Regions from separate parts of the Rhizobium sp. NLR22b genome, predicted to be linked through region 1. Evidence: riboswitches for the same ligand, from Rfam matches in the RefSeq annotation. Region 1 holds a riboswitch; each other region holds the start of a gene.
The links. Region 1 has a riboswitch for cobalamin ahead of cobU (bifunctional adenosylcobinamide kinase/adenosylcobinamide-phosphate guanylyltransferase). Riboswitches for the same ligand answer to the same signal wherever they lie in the genome.

Region 1 (5,765 bases):
CTTGACGGACGACGTTGGCGCGACATGCGAACCGACGACCCGCCGCCACTCTTCGACCCCGATCGCCCCTCGCCCCGGCCACCAGATCCCCGCCTTCATCAAAGGCACTGCCAGCGCCGGCTTCTCCGCGCCCGATAGCATCGCCGAGGCATAAGCAAGGAAGCTCCGCGTATTGGCGTCGCCGCCCTCGATCAGATAGACCCAGAGCGCGTTGAGATCGTCGAGGTCAACATTGGAGAAAGGAACCAGCCCCGCATCTGGCTTGGCATCGCCAGGCAATACTGCAATCAGTGCGCCGTTGCGGGCGGCAACGGCGTGCAGCGCCTCCAGCGCATAATGGAAATAGCTGGCGCCGCCGAGCGCACGCACGACGATCAGCTTGGCGTGCCGGGCCGTTCGCTCGACATAGGTATCGACTGACATCGGATGCTTGAGGCTCATCAGATTCGCGAGCCTCAGCGAATGCGGCATTCCCTCGCAGCCGCGATAGGCGGTAGCGACCGCGGCAAGTTCGGTGTCGGCAGCCGAAAGGAACAGCATATCGCCCGGCGACTGGCCGAGGTCGATTGCCTCTTCGCCGTCGCTGATCGTTCCCTGCTGGGCCAGAAGCAGATGCATCGATTATCCTTGAACGAGCGCTTCAATCGCCTTGCGCACCGCGCCCTGGTTCATTTCGTGCAAGCCGATGACGACGAGGCGCGTGCGGCGCGCCTCGCCCGCTGCCCAGGCGCGGTCGAAATACTGGTCGATGCGGCTGCCGACGGCCTGCAGTTGCAGGCGCATGGGCTTGCCCGAGACGTCGATGAAGCCCTTGAGGCGCAGCACATCATGCTCGGCGATGATGCCCTTCAGCTTCTCGACAAAGCCTGTCGGATCGGAAACAGCGCCGAGTTCGACAACGAAGCTGTCGAACTCGTCGTGGTCGTGTGGCGCCCCATCCTCGTGCTCCAGCTCGTGATGGGATTTGCGGTTGGCGATATCGTCTTCCGCGCCGATGCCGAGGCCGAGCAACACGCCTGCCGGCACCTCGCCATTCCTGGCCTCGATCATGACCGGCTTGCGGGCGATGCGGGAGGCGACTTCGTTCTTCACGCGGCCCAGGCCATCCCCATCGATCAGGTCGGTCTTGTTGAGGACGATGAGATCGGCGCATGTGAGCTGGTCTTCGAACAGCTCCTCGATCGGGCTCTCGTGATCGAGCGAGTCGTCCTCGACGCGCGCCGCCTCGACAGCAGCATGGTCATCGGCGAAACGGCCGGCGGCAACGGCCGCACTGTCGACAACCGTAATGACGCCGTCGACGGTCACCTGGGTGCGGATATCAGGCCAGTTGAAGGCGGAGACCAGCGGCTGCGGCAGGGCGAGGCCGGAGGTTTCGATGACGATATGGTCAGGCCGCTGTTCGCGCTCCAGGAGCTTCGTCATCGTTGGAATGAAATCGTCGGCGACGGTGCAGCAGATGCAGCCATTGGTGAGCTCGATAATGTCGTCCTCGCTGCAATTCTCCGCGCCGCAGCCCTTCAGCACCTCGCCATCGACACCGAGATCGCCGAATTCGTTGATGATAAGCGCAATCTTTTTGCCGCCGGCATTGGTGAGCAGGTTGCGGATCATCGTCGTCTTGCCGGCGCCAAGGAAGCCGGTGATGACGGTTGCGGGGATTTTCTGCTGGATCATGGAACTTCAACCCTTCATTTTCAGCGGCAGACCGGCCGCGATGAAATAGACTTCGTCGGCCTGCGCCGCGATTATTTGGTGCAGCCGTCCGGCATGATCGCGAAAATCGCGCGCCATCCGATTGTCAGGCACGATGCCGAGGCCAACCTCGTTGGAAACGAAGACCAGCCGCGCCTTGGCGCCAGGCAGGAAATCAGCGAGCGCGGCAAATTCCACAGCCATCTCGCGCTCCGCCATCATCAGGTTGGTCACCCAGAGAGTCAGGCAATCGACAAGCACAATGCGCCCCTCGCCGTCGATCGCGGCAAGCACGCCGAGAAGATCGAGCGGCTCCTCATGCGTCGTCCAGGAAGGGCCGCGATCGGCCTTGTGCTGGGCAATACGCGTCTGCATCTCCTCGTCCCAGGCACGGCCGGTGGCGAGGTAGTGGCGCTCGTCGCCGCTTGCCATAACGAGATTTTCGGCAAAACGGGATTTGCCGGAACGGGCGCCGCCGAGGATGAGGGTGTGGGAGGGGGCAGCCGTCATGCCCAGACAGTCCTATGACCGGATGCGGTACCCCGCCCCACCTCATTCCTGTGCTTGTCATAGGAATCCAGCCACGGCGCGTCGGCGCCGTGAATAATTCTATGCTGCCGTGAAGGGATTCTCCTGTGCCCAAGGACTTGGGCCCGCTGGATTCCTGTGACAAGCACAGGAATGAGGGAGGAAAGGAAACTCCTTCCCAGCGGCCCCGTGCCGGACGGCGGCGGCATCTGCAAGTCACCTTCCAAGCGCACCACCAGAGGCGGCGCTGAATTCAATCGTTCAGCCAAAACAACCTCCGTGCTGGCAGCGGGTCTCTTGCCCAGGGTTGGGCTTTTCGCCCGGCACGGAAGGCAGGTCTCCTGGCTCGCGGTTATCGGCGGCGATCGGGGCGAACCGGAAGTCCGGTCGCCCCTGATCGTGCCAGCGGATCTGCCTCGCCTTCCCGGCTGCCTCGGTGAAAAGGTGGACGATTCGTAGAGATAGAGGCGTCCGACCCCGGTTGATCACCATGCATTTCCAGTGGCTTTTCCGGCATGCCGCCCATCCCGCCCGCCTGCACGATTGCAGCCCGCCGGCCGAAAGGGTTCGATGCCGGATGGAAGACCCTGACCGCTCTACAGTCGCGGGGTCGGCTGTGATGAATGCGCCCGATGTGGGTCCGCCCCGTCACATTCCCTTTTCATCCGGAAGGCGAAATGCCGATCCGGAACCATCCGTTATCCCTGGGATGGTTAGGCAAGCCGGGGGGTGAAGTCAACCGACCTTCGAAACCGCTCCAGCTCCAGACTGCGCAAAAGATCGGCCAACACCACTGACCCTACCGGAAATATCGTCTATTATCAGCGGCTTACGTCATAAATATTTGACCCGACCGTCGGCTTTTCGCCGCAATTGCGTTGCAAGGCGACTGCACCTCCGCCCTTGACCCGGCCTCTCATCGCCTAGTTGTCTAGCCATGCTTATGAAATTGGATCGGCGGCGCCTGCGCACGCTGCGTGTTTTCTTCGATCCGGGCCGGCTGCGCGCCCTGACGCGCCGCAGCGAAGTTGGCTTGTCGCTGGCAGGCGCCATCGTCGGCATCGCCTCGGGTCTTGCCGTGACCGGCATGAGCTATGTCTCCAACGAGTTGCACCAGCTAGTTTTCGGCATCGCCGACAGCGAAAGGTTGAGCGCGTCGGTCATCGAGGACAAGATGCTGCTGCTTACCGCCCCGGTCATCGGCGGTACCCTGCTCGGCCTGCTGCTTCTGGTCCTCGCCAAACGGCGCAAGAAACCGATGGTCGACCCGATCGAGGCGAATGCGCTGCATGGCGGCCGCCTCTCGTTGACCGACAGCATCATCGTTGCCGTACAGAACCTGATCTCCAACGGCTTCGGCGCCTCCGTCGGTCTGGAGGCCGGCTATACCCAGCTCGCCGCCGGCATTGCCTCCAAATTCGGCCTCAAGCTGCAGCTGCGCCGCTCGGACCTGCGCATACTCGTCGGTTGCGGCGCGGCCGGCGCCATCGCCGCCGCTTTCAACGCGCCGCTGACGGGCGCCTTCTACGCCTTCGAGCTGATCATCGGCACCTACACCATCGTGTCGTTGACCCCGGTCGTCGTCTCCGCCCTCGTTTCAACCCTCATCGCAAGGTTGCTTGCCGAGGGCGATTTCACCATCGATATCGGCAGCTTCGGCTCGGTCGTGCCGGCCGATTATATCCCGGCGCTGCTGCTCGGCGTCTTCTGCGCCGGCGTTGGCATTCTCCTCATGCAGGGCGTGGCCTTCGTCGAGGAGGTGGCGCGCAAAAGCTCGATTGCCCCGCCCTTTCGCCCGGCGCTCGGCGGCATTATCGTCGGGCTTCTGGCGATGATTTCGCCGCAGGTGCTCTCGGCTGGCCACGGCGCGCTGCATCTGAACCTCTCCCGCGACGTGGCAATCCCGGCGCTGATCGGTCTCTTCCTCCTGAAATCCCTTGCCTCGGCGATCTCGATCGGCTCCGGTTTCAGAGGCGGGCTGTTCTTCGCCTCGCTGTTCATGGGCGCCCTGCTCGGCAAGCTCTTTGCTTATTGCGGCCCCTATTTCGCCGATGCGACATTGACGCCGGTCATTTATGCCGTGGTCGGGATGAGTTCCCTGGCGGTCGCCGTCATTGGCGGGCCATTGACGATGACCTTTCTGGCGCTCGAAATCACTGGCGATTTCCCGATCACGGCACTGGTTCTTGCCGCCGTCATCACCTCCTCGCTCGTCGTGCGCTCGACCTTCGGCTACTCCTTCGCCACATGGCGCTTCCACCTGCGCGGCGAAAGCATCCGCAGCGCCCACGACGTTGGCTGGATCCGCAATCTGACGGTGAACAAGCTGATGCGCGCCGACGTGAAGACGGCAAAGGCCGATATCTCGCTGGAAGACTTCAAGAAGGCCTTCCCGATCGGCTCAACCCAACGCGTCATTCTCACAGAGGAGAACGAAAAATATGCTGGCCTCGTGCTCGTGCCCGAGATCTACGCCAATCCGACCGACGCCCAGGACGAGAGCCAGAGGCTTGCCGATTTCGTCCGCTACCGCAATGATTTCCTGCAGCCGCAGATGAATGCAAAGCAGGCGGCGGCGATCTTCGACAGGAGCGAAAGCGAAGCGCTCGCCGTCGTCAACAATCTGATCGAGCGCAAGGTGGTGGGACAGCTCAGCGAAAGCCACACGCTGCGCCGCTACAGCGAAGAACTCGACCGGCGCCGCCGCGAGGTGTCGGGCGAGATTTGAGCGAGCCTAAGAAGCGGCGCGGGCAAGCCTGTAAACGTCGGCTCTCTTCGAAACGCCGCGCAGATCGAAAGCGCCGAGATAGTCGCAGGGCACGGCGCAGGTCGCTGCGAAGCTTTCTGACAACAGCAGGGGCTGCTCAAGCGTTCCGCACAGCTTTTCAAGCCGCGACGCCTCGTTGACGGCCCTGCCGATCACGGTGAAGTCCAGCCGGCCCTGGGCGCCGACATTTCCGTAAAAAACCTCGCCGAGATGCAAGACGACATCAATACCGATATCGGGGCCACCATCCAGCGTCCGTTCGCGATTGAGCTCCTCGTTTGCCCTCAGCAGGTTCTGCGCCGAAGCCAATGCGGCCTTGCAAGCCCTTTGCGGATCCTCGGCGTCCGTCGGAAAGATTGCCAACACGCTATCGCCCATGAACTTGAGGATCTCGCCGGAATTTTCCTCGACGTGCCGGTCGATCAGTTCGAAGTGCTCGTTGAGAAAGCCGACGATCTCCCCCGGCTGATAGGCCTCGGTCAGCGCCGTGAAGTTGCGGAGGTCGGCAAGCAGGATGGCAGCATCGATGGAGCCGCCCATTCCCCTGCGGGTTTCACCGGCAAGGATGCGCGCGCTCGTCCTGGCGCCGGTATAGACGGCGAGGATATCGGTCGCGGTCTTGGAAACCGCGACACGGTAAGCGGCAAGCCCCAGCGCTGGGAACAGTTCATCGATGATCGCCAGCTGATCATCTGAAAATCCGCCCGGAGAATCGCTCGTCAGAGAGAAACCGAGCCCGCGCAGCGCGACTTCCTTCGGGAACTCGAAAAGATTG
Region 2 (5,765 bases), on a different contig from region 1:
CCGCATAAGGGCCGTCCAGAACACTGACGTCATTCCCTTGAACGCGAACGACACTCGCCTCAGAGGAACCGACCAGGGCATTGCTGGAGACGAATGCTGCCGCTTTCTCCAGCGCTTGCTGATAGGCATACATCTGGCCCATGAAGCGCGCCATGTCCTCGGGCGCTATGGACTTCCCGGCAGCTTCGTCCGCATGCAGCATCAGCATGTAGCGCATTTGCTTTATCCCCAGTGAAAACCAATCCCCAGCAGGAGCGAGCTGGGAGAATAACAATTCGGATGAAGAAGGGAACTGCTGTTAACGGCTGCAGTGTCCGTCGCCGGGGCAACGCTGTTGCCCGCATCTTCTGGATAAAATCCCGAAAATGCGCTAGGAATTGATCCAAGCTTATTAAGAGAAATACCTTAAGAGACAAGGTACGGCGAATGGACGCCACCTTTGACCGATCGACACTTTCTCACTTCCGGACGATGCCGTGAAACGCCGAAACCTGTCTCTTGCTCTTGTGCTTGCGCTGGCATCGCCGGCTGCCGCACAGAGCAGCGCCGTCTGCAACGACCTGCGTGGTCGCCTGGCCGACCTACCACGATCGATCGGCAACAATAACGGGCAGGAAGCGCGCCAATATGCCAGCGCAATCGCCGAGCAGAACCTCGAGCTGCGCAAGGTCCGCAACGATCTGCGCAGCTATGGCTGCACCTCGGGTAGCATGGTGGTGATCGGCGGCGAGAATGCCGATTTTTGCGCCGAGCTTTCTGATGCCGAAGCCCGGATGGTCGACAATATCCGTTATCTCCAGGATCAGCGCGACGAGTTGCGCAGCCAGGCCGGCGATGACGACGCGCGCCGGGAATTGACGGCGGCCCTCGAACGCAATGGCTGCAGCAGCGACAATTTCTATGCCCCGACCGAGCGCAGCGCCAGCGATCCTGCCCCAAGCGTCGAGGAACAGGCGATGCGCACCGACACCTTCATCCCGCTTGGCGGCGGTGAAGAGGCCGATCCATTTTACGGCCTGCCGAGGGCCGAAATGTTTTCGCCGGTCAGCACCATTTGCGTTCGCAGCTGCGACGGCGGCTTCTTCCCGATCAGTTCGAACACCACCTCGGTCGATTTCGGCCGCGATGCGCAGACCTGCGCCAAGATGTGCCCCGGCATCGAGACCGAGCTCTTCTATCGCGACGTGACCAGCACCGAAGCCTCGAACATGATCTCGGTCGCAACAGGCGCGCCCTATAGCGCCATGAAGAACGCCTTTGCCTACAAGAACCGCGCTCCCGGCGAGAAAAATACCTGCGCCTGCAATCTGACCGCCTATTACGAGGAGATGCGCGGCAAGCAGACCCTGGGCGAACCGCCGCAGCAGGGCTCGATCACGACGGTCCGCACCAATCCGCCGGCGAAAGATACTGCGGCAGCAGCAGTCCCGCCGCAGCCATCCGTTCCCGAGCGTCCCTACGACCCCACGCAGAACAAGGTCCGTCAGGTCGGCCCGCAATTCCTTGCTGGCGACCAGGGCTCGATCGACCTTGCCAATCCGGCGACGCCGGGCCCGCAACCACAACAGCAGTAATTGCTAAGGGTCGTTGCGTCCCCATCCGTCGTGGAAAACCAGTTCCTCGAGCGGCAGCCGCTGCCGCCAGCCTTTGACCGAGAGTTCCGGTTCATCATAAAGCCGATCGACAAAGCCGGCGCAGAGCCAAGCGACCACCTCGATATGCTCGGGTATGCCGAGAATTGATTTCAGGTCGCCTTCACGAAAGATGCTGACCCAGCCGATGCCGACCCCTTCGGCGCGGGCCGCAAGCCAGAGGTTCTGGATGGCGCAAACGGTCGAATAGGAATCCATCCGCGGATTGTGCGTCCGTCCCAGCACCACGCTGCCGCCGCGAGTGGGATCGCAGGTCACGCATATGCCGAGCGGCGCCTCCACGATGCCTTCGAGCTTGAGGGACCGATAGGCCTGCCGCCGCTCGCCTTCGAACATCGACGCCGCCTCTTCGTTGGCCTTGGCAAAGGCGTCGCGCACGCGCGCACGGACAGCTGGACTATTCACCAGAATGAAATTCCATGGCTGCATGAAGCCGACCGACGGCGCATGATGGGCGGCTGTCAGGAGCCGCGCCACGACGTCGTCGGGCAACGGATCGGGCAGGAACTGGCTGCGCACGTCACGCCGCGTCATGATCGCGTGATACACGGCTTCGCGCTCGGCCAGCGAAAAACCGGACGCCGCCGAAAGGGCATCCGCATCAAAGGGTCGCATCGTCAAATCCCCAACAACGCAACCGCCCGCCGTCCGCGCGGGTTGGGTCTATCTCGCCAGGCCGGTCTTCTGACTTGGCTTCATCCATCTGCCGCAGCCTTCCCGGCAAAAGCCAGTGGCGCGATGAAGCGGCAGACGTCGGCCTTACAGCGTTGGGCACGTTCCGGCCTTGCACCGGATTCCCGATTCTCCCGCCTGGACGGCGGGCACCTGACGGCGCATCTATTTCAGGAAACCGACGCGGCGGCAAGTGCACGCAGACCGAACCTGAAACCACGGCTGCATATGGCTGATCGAGGGGCGGATCACCGGGCAGACAACCCCCTCCTCGGCGATCTTTTGGTCGCAGGAGGAAACAGCCTCTGTGTGCCCGCCCATCCTCCTCTACTTTATGATTTATTCACACATCAAATCCACACTGCCTTTGCGCGTTTTGGGTCGCAAACTCCGACATGGGCATGAGCGCTCGTGATGTGACCGTCAGCGTCGATGCCGCGCTGATGTGCCGGTCGCGAAGATGGTCGACCGAGCCGCAATTCCAGGCTCCACGGATGTTCCAATTCTTGAAAACGATGCCCCTGACAGCCAAGCTGGCGGCGATTATCGTTGCCGTCAATCTCTGCGGCATTTCCGCCTTGGCCACCTATACATGGATGTATGAAACCCGGGCGCTGGTTGACGGCGCCCACGCAAATTGGTCCAAGGATGCGGAGCAGTTTGCATCTCTGGCCGCCGGCGGCGTCAAATGGGGCAAGGCGAACGCCGTTCGCGAGGCTTATTCGCTGTATCGTGACGATCCCTCGCTCGATCTTGTGCAATTTGCCGCATTCAACGCAGAGCTCGCTGCCGTCGACAGCTGGACCCGCGACGGCGTTTCCGGTTTGCCAACGCCGGCCGACCTGGCGACCCGCCTCAGCGCAAAACCCGACAAAACGACGATCGATGACAGCGGAATGTCCGCCGGTTTGGTCACGATTATCGCGCCGCTGCCGCTGGACAAGTCGGGCAAGACAACCGGCTACATCGTCACGAACTGGTCTGTCGAAAAAATCACTTCCGAAGTCCGCCAGAAGGTCCTCGTTTCGCTGCTCACGCAGTCCGCCATCACCGTTCTCGCCGTCATCGCTTTCCTCCTCGCCATGCGCAGCCTCGTTGGCAGGCCGCTCAGGATCCTCAGCAAACGAATTGGCGCGCTGCAGAATGGCGACCTCGCCTCCTCCGTCGCCTACAAGGAGAATGGCGACGAAATCGGCTTCCTCGCCCGTGCGCTGGAGGTCTTCCGTCACGAGGCGATCGCAAAGGTCGAAAGAGAGCAAGTCACTGCCGAGCAGACCGCCTCGTTCGACGCCGAACGGGCCCGCAACGCATTGCTGACGGAAGAAGCCGGCAACAGGCAACGGCTGGTGATGACCACTCTTGCGAACGCATTGGAAAGACTGGCCGCCGGCGACTTCTCGATCCAGCTTGCCGATCTCGGCCCTGAATTCGATAAATTGCGGCAGGACTTCAACAACATGGTCCAGGCCGTCGCAGCCGCGCTGACAGAGATAAAGATCGCTTCCGTCGCGGTTGAGGGCGGATCGAGCGAGCTGGCTTCCTCCGCAGATCAGCTGGCCAAACGGACCGAACAGCAGGCGGCAGCACTGGAACAGACCGCTGCGGCACTAGATGAAGTGACGACGACAGTCAAAACATCGTCGCAGCGGGCTGAAAATGCTGGACAATTGGTCGAGGAAACCAAGCGAGGTGCTCACGTCTCGGCGACGGTGGTGCGCGACGCGATCGGCGCGATGGACCGGATCCAAACCTCCTCCAGTCAGATCGGCCGCATCATCGGCGTCATCGACGAAATCGCATTCCAGACGAATCTGCTGGCGCTGAATGCCGGCGTCGAGGCCGCACGTGCCGGCGAGGCCGGCAAGGGATTTGCGGTTGTCGCACAGGAGGTTCGTGAACTCGCCCAGCGCTCGGCAAATGCGGCAAAGGAAATCAAGAACCTGATCAACGTTTCCGGCCAAGAGGTTGCTGCCGGCGTCGGGCTGGTGAACGAGACCGGCGACGCTCTCCTGAAGATCGAGGAGCAGATCAACCGCATCAGCGACAGCATCGCTACCCTCGTTCAGTCCTATCGCGAGCAGGCGACCGGTCTGCAGGAAATCAACGGCGCGATCAACCAGATGGATCATGCGACGCAGCAGAACGCGGTGATGGTCGAAGAAACGAACGCGGCCTGCCAGGAACTGCTGTCGCAGGGACGCCGGCTGCAGGATTCGGCCGGCCGGTTCCTCGTCGGCGCATCCTTGGCGAGTCAGCCCAGGCCGGTCCAGCCGAGCGCCAGTCAATCTCGTCCGGAAACCAGAACCGTCGTGCCGCGGCTTGCAGGAAATGCAGCCGTTGCCGCTTCTCCCGGTGCCTGGGAGGAGTTCTGACGCCGCCCCCCCGACGAGACTTTATTTTTCAGCAACTGATCACAGGAAGGGAACAGTTATGAAGAGAGTTGTGACCGCATTGCTTTTCACCTCTGCCGCTATCGTCGCGCCCATGAGCGTATCGATGGCTGAGGATGCCAAGCTTGCCCCTATCGCCGACTACGTGAAGAGCGACGTGAAGCCCTGGCTGAACGATCCCGCCATCATCGAGGCCATCAAGGCGCAGGACACTGCGAACGCCAAGCTGAGCGAAGCCGACATCGACGCTCTCGACAAGAAATGGCGTGGCGAGGTCGACGGTTCCGACCATTCCATGATCGATGGCGTGCTTGGCAATGCGCTGTCGAAATTCCTTCAGGCGAAGAAAGAAGCGTCTGGCGGCAAGATTACCGAGATCTTTGTCATGGACGCAAAAGGGCTGAATGTCGGTCAAAGCGACGTCACCTCCGACTACTGGCAGGGCGACGAGGCGAAATTCCAGAAGTCCTTCGGCGCCGGCAAGGATGCCGTCTTCGTCGACGAGATCGAGAAGGACGAATCGACCCAGACACTGCAGTCGCAGGCAAGCATCACGATCTCGGACGAAGCGGGAACGCCGATCGGCGCGGTCACCGTCGGCGTGAACGTCGACGCCCTCTGATTGCGGCATGCGCATTTTTCGCGCGAATTATAGACCATATGGCCCGGAAGTGGACGCTTCCGGGCCATAGGCTTTGCCTCCCGAACCAGGAAGCCGCTCCCTCGAACGGTGGTTTCAGCTTGCAAATTTTGCGTGACAATGGACGGCGGCGACGCTACATACGCGCCATGTCCACGACTTCAATCTACGCCTCGCGATTTTATTCGTACCGCTGCTCCCAGCGGATGCGGGCCCGTGCGTAACTGAATTCGACGCGACGACCACCCGAACAGCCGCTAGTCTACCTGGCGGCTTTTTTCTTCCGCACGGTACGACCAAACAGGAGCCATGCCGTGCCCGACACCATCGATGATCTGCGTATTCTCGAGATCACCCCGCTGACCAAACCCGCCGATATCATCGCGGAAATTCCCCGAACCGCTTCAGTCA
Region 3 (5,765 bases), on a different contig from region 1:
CTTCGGCCTGCATCAACATGCGCTCGGCAAGCCGCGCCCGCCGCTGGCGAATGACCGCCACAGCAAGGCCTGCGATGCAAAGGATGAGAAAGACGGCGACAAGCGCGGTGCGCGCCTGGGCGCGGATGGAACTCGTCTCCATCAGCACGTTCACCGTCCAGTCCTCGGCCGGCATATAATGCGACAGCACCAGATACTCGCTTGCGCCCCGATCGCTCGCAAGCGTCATCAGATCATGCGGCTCGAAGCGATGACGCGTCACCGGCAGCGCCGTCAGCTTCGCATTGGCATAGCGCCGCGACGCCTCGGTGCGGGCGATACGGTCGGCCGTCAGCGGCAGGATCGCGCCATAGAGCCATTCCGGGCTGCCGGACATGAAGATGATGCCCTCGGGATCGGAGACGAAGATCTTGTATTCGCCGCCGCTCCAGGAGGATTCGATCATGTCGATATCGACCTTGAAGACGATGACACCGCGAATATCCGCGCCGACCCTGATCGGGGCAGAGAAATAGTAGCCGCGCTTTAGCGATGTGGTGCCGAGAGCATAAAACCGCGCCTGCCGGCCTTCGATCGCCTCCTGGAAATAAGGCCGGTAATTGAAATTCTGGCCGACGAAGCTCCCCGGTCCATCGTAATTGCTCGCCGCGATCGTCTCCCCGTCCGGCTTCACCACATAGATGTCGGAAGATTTTAAGAGCCCGTTGATCTCCTTGAGATAGAGATTGGCCGCATCACGCAGTGCCATGTCGTCGGGCGCGCTGACCAGTTCCTTGATATCGTCGTGATCGGCGATCAGCGCCGGCAGCGCCTCGTAGCGGTTGAGGTGGCCGCTGAGCGCCGAGACGGCAAGGCGTAGCGCCGTTCCCGCCTGAGCGGCAGCCTCCTCCATATAGGCGCGCGTCGCAATCGCGCTTCCATAGGTGAAGAAGGCGAAGATGACGAGCGGCACCAGCAGCAGCGCCGCGGTAGCACGATATCTCGAAGACAGATCCGGCTCCTCCCTTTCTGCCTTCACTCCCCAGCAAGGCATGCCCGACGGCTCAGTCTAATGAGGCAAGCGAAGATTTCCAAGAGCTCGCCGAAACTTGACACTCGGCAGGGACGGATGTCCTATTGCTGCACCGCAAGGAGACCCGTTCATGAGCGACGACCAGACGCCCGCCGACAGCAAGCTCACAAACTCCAAGCGCCGCTGGGCATCCGAGGGCAAGTTCCTGACCGGCCGCATCAGCCGTCCCGAGGCCGAGCGCCTGCCGCCCGGCCAGCACCTCGTCAAGAACTGGCCGGTGCTCGATCTCGGCCAGCAACCGGTCATTTCAACCGGGAGCTGGCGGCTTGAAGTACGCGGCCTGGTCGAAACGACACTCACCCTCACCTGGACGGAATTCCAGGCGATCGAGCAGAGCACCAGGATCAGCGACATCCACTGCGTCACCACCTGGTCGCGCTACGATAACAAATGGAACGGCGTTTCGACGCGGGATCTGCTCGATCGCGCCATGCCGAGGCCGGAAGCAGCCTACGTGATGCTGACGAGCTACGACGGCTACACCACCAATCTGCCGCTCGCCGATTTCGCCGCCGAGGGTGCGATCCTGGCGACCTCCTGGGAAGGCCTGCCGCTGACACCGGAGCACGGAGGCCCGTTGCGGCTCGTCGTGCCGCATCTCTATTTCTGGAAGAGCGCCAAATGGCTGCGCCGCATCGAGTTAATCGCCGCCGACGAGGCCGGCTTCTGGGAAAAGAACGGCTACCATATGTATGGCGATCCGTGGCGCGAGCAGCGCTATTCCGACGACTGAGCCTTCGGCCGCGAGACGCGACGAAGCGCGAGAACGGCCAGACCGAACAGAGCGGCCAACCCCGTCAGTGACGCCATGCTGGCAGGATGAAGCGGCACCTTGCTCCAGCTCGGCTTGATAATATCGGCGGTGTTGAAAGCCTCACCGCTGAACTGGCAGGTGATGAAGGCAAGTCCGCGGCCCGCCATGTCGGCGTCGATGGCCGAGATGATTTCGCCCGCCGCGGTTGCCTCTCGCGGCATCTCACGCATCGCCATCAGCACGGCTTTCGTCGCCGCGAGATAGGCATGGGCGCATTCGTTGAAAGGGCTTTCCTCGTCCGTCACGCTGCCCGGCATCCGGCCCCAGAAGCAATAGGAATACTGGATTTCCGAGTAGTTCAGGACACGCCGGAACGATTCGTTTGTATCGGCCGCCCGCGACGCCAGCATGCTGATGCTGCTGCGATACTCCGAAATGACCGCCATCTCGCCGTGAGAAATTGCCGGAATATCGAGCCCGGGATGAGAGCCGCCAGAGCTGCTCCCATGGGCGAGGGCATTTCCGATAAACATTGGCAACAGGCTCGCGATCAGACCGAGAAAAGCAAACCTGCCGATATGCCGCATCACCGGAACGCCGGCCGCAGACCGCTCTTGGCGGCAAGACGTCTTTCGGCCAGCGCTCCGAAAACTAGACCGAGCGCTGCCCAAAGGATCGCGTGCATTCCGAGCGTGGTCGTGCGGAACCGCCAGAGCACGATCGCCGAGAAATTCTCGGGCACCTCATTGATCGGCGGCAACAGATAAAGCACGAAGCCGATGAAGACGAGATAGGCGACGCCGGCGATAATCGCGCCGTTCCAGAGACCGAAGCGCTCGCCAAGGCGGCGCGACAGCGCGATCGCGGCAATCAGCGAGGCGAGCGAAACGACGATCATCAGGAAGAACAGTTCGGTCCTGGCGCCGATCGTATCGGGATTGCCGACAGCCGGCGGGTTGGCCGGATATTTGATGGCGGGAACAAGCACGACCGCCACGAAGGCGGCAATGGCGATGACGGCCGAAGTGCCGCGCGCCGATAGGCTGCTGAAGCGGCCGTGCACGAAGGCGAAGGCGAGCGAAAAAAGCCCGCCGACGGCGATGCTGTAGGCCATGACGCCTGTGAAAAGGCCGAGGCCGGCCTGCGTGGCCCGGCTGACGATTTCAGGTTCGGCAGCTTCGCCCGCCGCCTGGGCGCTCGCTTCCTCGAAGGCGATTGCCGCATCGACCAGCGGCTCGCCGAAGGTATGGGCGAAGGCGAAAACGAGGATGCCAGCAATCAGGCCCGCGAGCATGCCGCGAAGCAGAAGCTTTCCAACCATGTCAGTATTCCCCCTTGTCGCGCAAAACTGTGCAGCGGTTTTGCGATAACGACATGCGTAAACAAAGACCTAAAGCGCGAGAAGCGAATCCGAAAGATCGCGATGCGCTTTAGTGACAGGGAAATCCGAGGAGATGGCGGCCGTCATGCACGAATTCGTGCACATACATGCCGTTGAACAGCGCCATCGCGCCCTCCTCGGTGCCGACGAAATAAAGAACGATGAGCATCAGCAGACCGCCGAAGATCGCCCAGGGAAGGATTTCCCCTACAGGGATCGGCGCCGGCGCCGCGACAGGCGCGAAAGTGGTGTCAGACATGTATTCCTCCGGAATGACGCGTTCAGTCGAAAGAGTGTTGTGCGGCAGGGTCTGACTTCCAGCGTGAAGAAGTTTCGACACGCTGGTCACAGTGGCGCGACCGCGCCGGATTTCCACCGGCTTCCAAACCCGCAACAGCACGGTTATATCTGCACGCCGAAGAGACTGTCAACGAAACTTCACGAAGCCGGCAAAGGCCGTCCCCATCCCGTCATCGGAGATCAGAACAATCGTGAATATGCGCCTCACCTGGATCTGCCACGGCGCGACGTCGGCGAACCGCAAGGCCCAGTTTCCGCTCGACGAACCGCTGGAAGAAAAGGCCGTGGAAGAAGCAGCCAGGATGGCCGCCCTCCCCCACGCCGATCGTATTGTCACAAGCCCCGCCATGCGCGCCCTCCAGACGGCTGAGGCGCTCCGTCTCGAAGCGCAGATTGATCCGTCGCTTCGAGATTGCGACCATGGCCGCTGGGCTGGCAGGCCGATCGAGGCGATCGAGGCGGAAGAGCCGGAAAACCTCACGGCCTGGATGACCGAGCCGGGGGTGGCCCCTCACGGCGGCGAGAGTGTTTTCGACCTGCGAAAGCGCGTCGCTGGCTGGATGGATGCCCAGTCCGCCCGAAGCGGTCACGTGATCGCCATCAGCCACGCGGCCGTCATCCGGGCTGCAGTCGCCCACGTGCTTCAGGCGCCACCCTCCTCCTTCTGGCTGAGCGACGTCGAGCCACTCGCCATCCTTCGGATGACCAGCAACGGAAGCCGCTGGTCGCTACGCTTCCAGCATTAGAGATTCCTTATTTTATCCAGCCTTGCACAAGCAAATCGCGTCATTGCTGTTGAACCCGGTTTTGCGGGGACTACTTCCTTGTCCCAAGGAGATGGAAGAATGACATATGATTGGAGTGGAGAGCGTACACGGCGCCTGCGGTTGATGCGCGTCGCCACGTTCACGGTTTTGGCCGGTCTCATCCTCAGCGTTCCGCTGCTGATCGTCACCGCCTGAAGCACTGGAAAAGGCGAGCGATGCGTCAGCACGCTCGCCTTCGTTCTTCTGGGCATCTTTTCGGCCCAATCACCTGTAGCAACATTCTTCCTGAACGGGACCGGCGAAACAGCCGCAGTGCCGGTCCTGGCCGCATCGCAACGCTATCCGTCTGCCGGCGGCTCACCGCAAACCGCCCCCTCCGATAATTCGCCTTCTGGTTTCAACGAACATTTCAGACTTTCGTGATATCTCGGCGCGGGTGGAGTTGGAGAAGGCATAATGCCGGTGTTTTTCCAGAGCAGAGCCGGAAGGCAATGCATGTCGATCGTCGGTTTGGGGATTACCCTCTGGCTCCTAGCTACATTGCTGCGGTTCGACGACAGCCTGGTTTCCTTCATGACCGCTTTCCGTGAATACGGCGCCGACAAGCTCGTTCTGGGACTCGGCATCGCCGGCACCATGAGCTTCATCTACTCGGTGCTGCGTATTGCCGATCTGCGCAAGGAAATGGAACTGCGCGCCGCCGCCCAGGCAAAGGCCGACTGGACGGCAACGCACGACCATCTGACCAAGCTGCCGAACCGCTATGCCTTCGAGCGCAAAATCCTCTCACGGCCGGTCAGAAGCGACGAGGCCGAAATCGAGGAATGGAACCAAAACGTCACCATCTTCTCCGTCGACCTCGACGGCTTCAAAAAGGTCAACGATCTCGTCGGCCACAAGGGCGGCGACGTCTTGTTGGTCGAAGTTGCCAAACGCATCTGCGCGCTCGGCAATGCCGATTGCGTCTACCGCTTCGGCGGTGACGAATTCATCGTCGTCGCCTTTGCCCTGACGACACAACGCGAGGAGCGCTTCGCCAAGCTGCTGATCCAGGCCGTCACCCGCCCGATTCATATCGATGGTTTTGCCGTCGAAGTCGGCGCCAGCGTCGGCTACGATCGTTGGGTCGAGGGCAGCGAGCCGCTGGAAGACGCCGCCCACCGTGCCGATCTCGCCATGTATGAGGCCAAATCACGCGGCCCCAACCATCATCTCGTCTTCGAAAATTCGATGCAGGATAGGGTAACGGAACGCGCCTCCTTGGAAACCAGACTGCGCGCCGCGATCGCCAATAAGGCGATCAAGCCTTTCTATCAACCGCTGATTGATCTGAAGACCGGCCAGCTTTGCGGTTTCGAAGCCCTCGCGCGCTGGATCGGCGAGGATGGCGTCAACATTCCGCCGACTGTTTTCATCGACATTGCCGAGGAAACCGGGATGATCACCGCCTTGTTCGAGGATCTCCTTGCGCAGGCCTGCAGCGATGCGCTC

Region 2: it holds a riboswitch for cobalamin, as region 1 does, so the genes downstream of both, bluB (5,6-dimethylbenzimidazole synthase) here and cobU (bifunctional adenosylcobinamide kinase/adenosylcobinamide-phosphate guanylyltransferase) in region 1, are expected to answer to the same signal.
Region 3: it holds a riboswitch for cobalamin, as region 1 does, so the genes downstream of both, HJC00_RS07850 (CbtB domain-containing protein) here and cobU (bifunctional adenosylcobinamide kinase/adenosylcobinamide-phosphate guanylyltransferase) in region 1, are expected to answer to the same signal.

Annotation. Positions count from the first base shown of each region.
Region 1 is NZ_JABDWM010000007.1:230,059-235,823, reverse strand. Features, by position in the region: gene cobN (cobaltochelatase subunit CobN) at 1-618, opposite strand, end outside; gene cobW (cobalamin biosynthesis protein CobW) at 622-1,677, opposite strand; gene cobU (bifunctional adenosylcobinamide kinase/adenosylcobinamide-phosphate guanylyltransferase) at 1,684-2,205, opposite strand; cobalamin riboswitch at 2,537-2,934, opposite strand; gene HJC00_RS14060 (chloride channel protein) at 3,161-4,951, shown strand; gene HJC00_RS14055 (adenylate/guanylate cyclase domain-containing protein) at 4,958-5,765, opposite strand, start outside.
Region 2 is NZ_JABDWM010000012.1:74,107-79,871, reverse strand. Features, by position in the region: gene HJC00_RS19795 (YciI family protein) at 1-217, opposite strand, end outside; gene HJC00_RS19790 (DUF2865 domain-containing protein) at 477-1,574, shown strand; gene bluB (5,6-dimethylbenzimidazole synthase) at 1,578-2,267, opposite strand; cobalamin riboswitch at 2,309-2,496, opposite strand; gene HJC00_RS19780 (HAMP domain-containing methyl-accepting chemotaxis protein) at 2,819-4,696, shown strand; gene HJC00_RS19775 (hypothetical protein) at 4,755-5,336, shown strand; gene HJC00_RS19770 (3-deoxy-7-phosphoheptulonate synthase) at 5,669-5,765, shown strand, end outside.
Region 3 is NZ_JABDWM010000003.1:356,800-362,564, reverse strand. Features, by position in the region: gene HJC00_RS07870 (sensor histidine kinase) at 1-1,033, opposite strand, end outside; gene HJC00_RS07865 (sulfite oxidase-like oxidoreductase) at 1,143-1,805, shown strand; gene HJC00_RS07860 (hypothetical protein) at 1,790-2,359, opposite strand; gene HJC00_RS07855 (CbtA family protein) at 2,413-3,147, opposite strand; gene HJC00_RS07850 (CbtB domain-containing protein) at 3,257-3,466, opposite strand; cobalamin riboswitch at 3,492-3,642, opposite strand; gene HJC00_RS07845 (histidine phosphatase family protein) at 3,699-4,253, shown strand; gene HJC00_RS07840 (bifunctional diguanylate cyclase/phosphodiesterase) at 4,731-5,765, shown strand, end outside.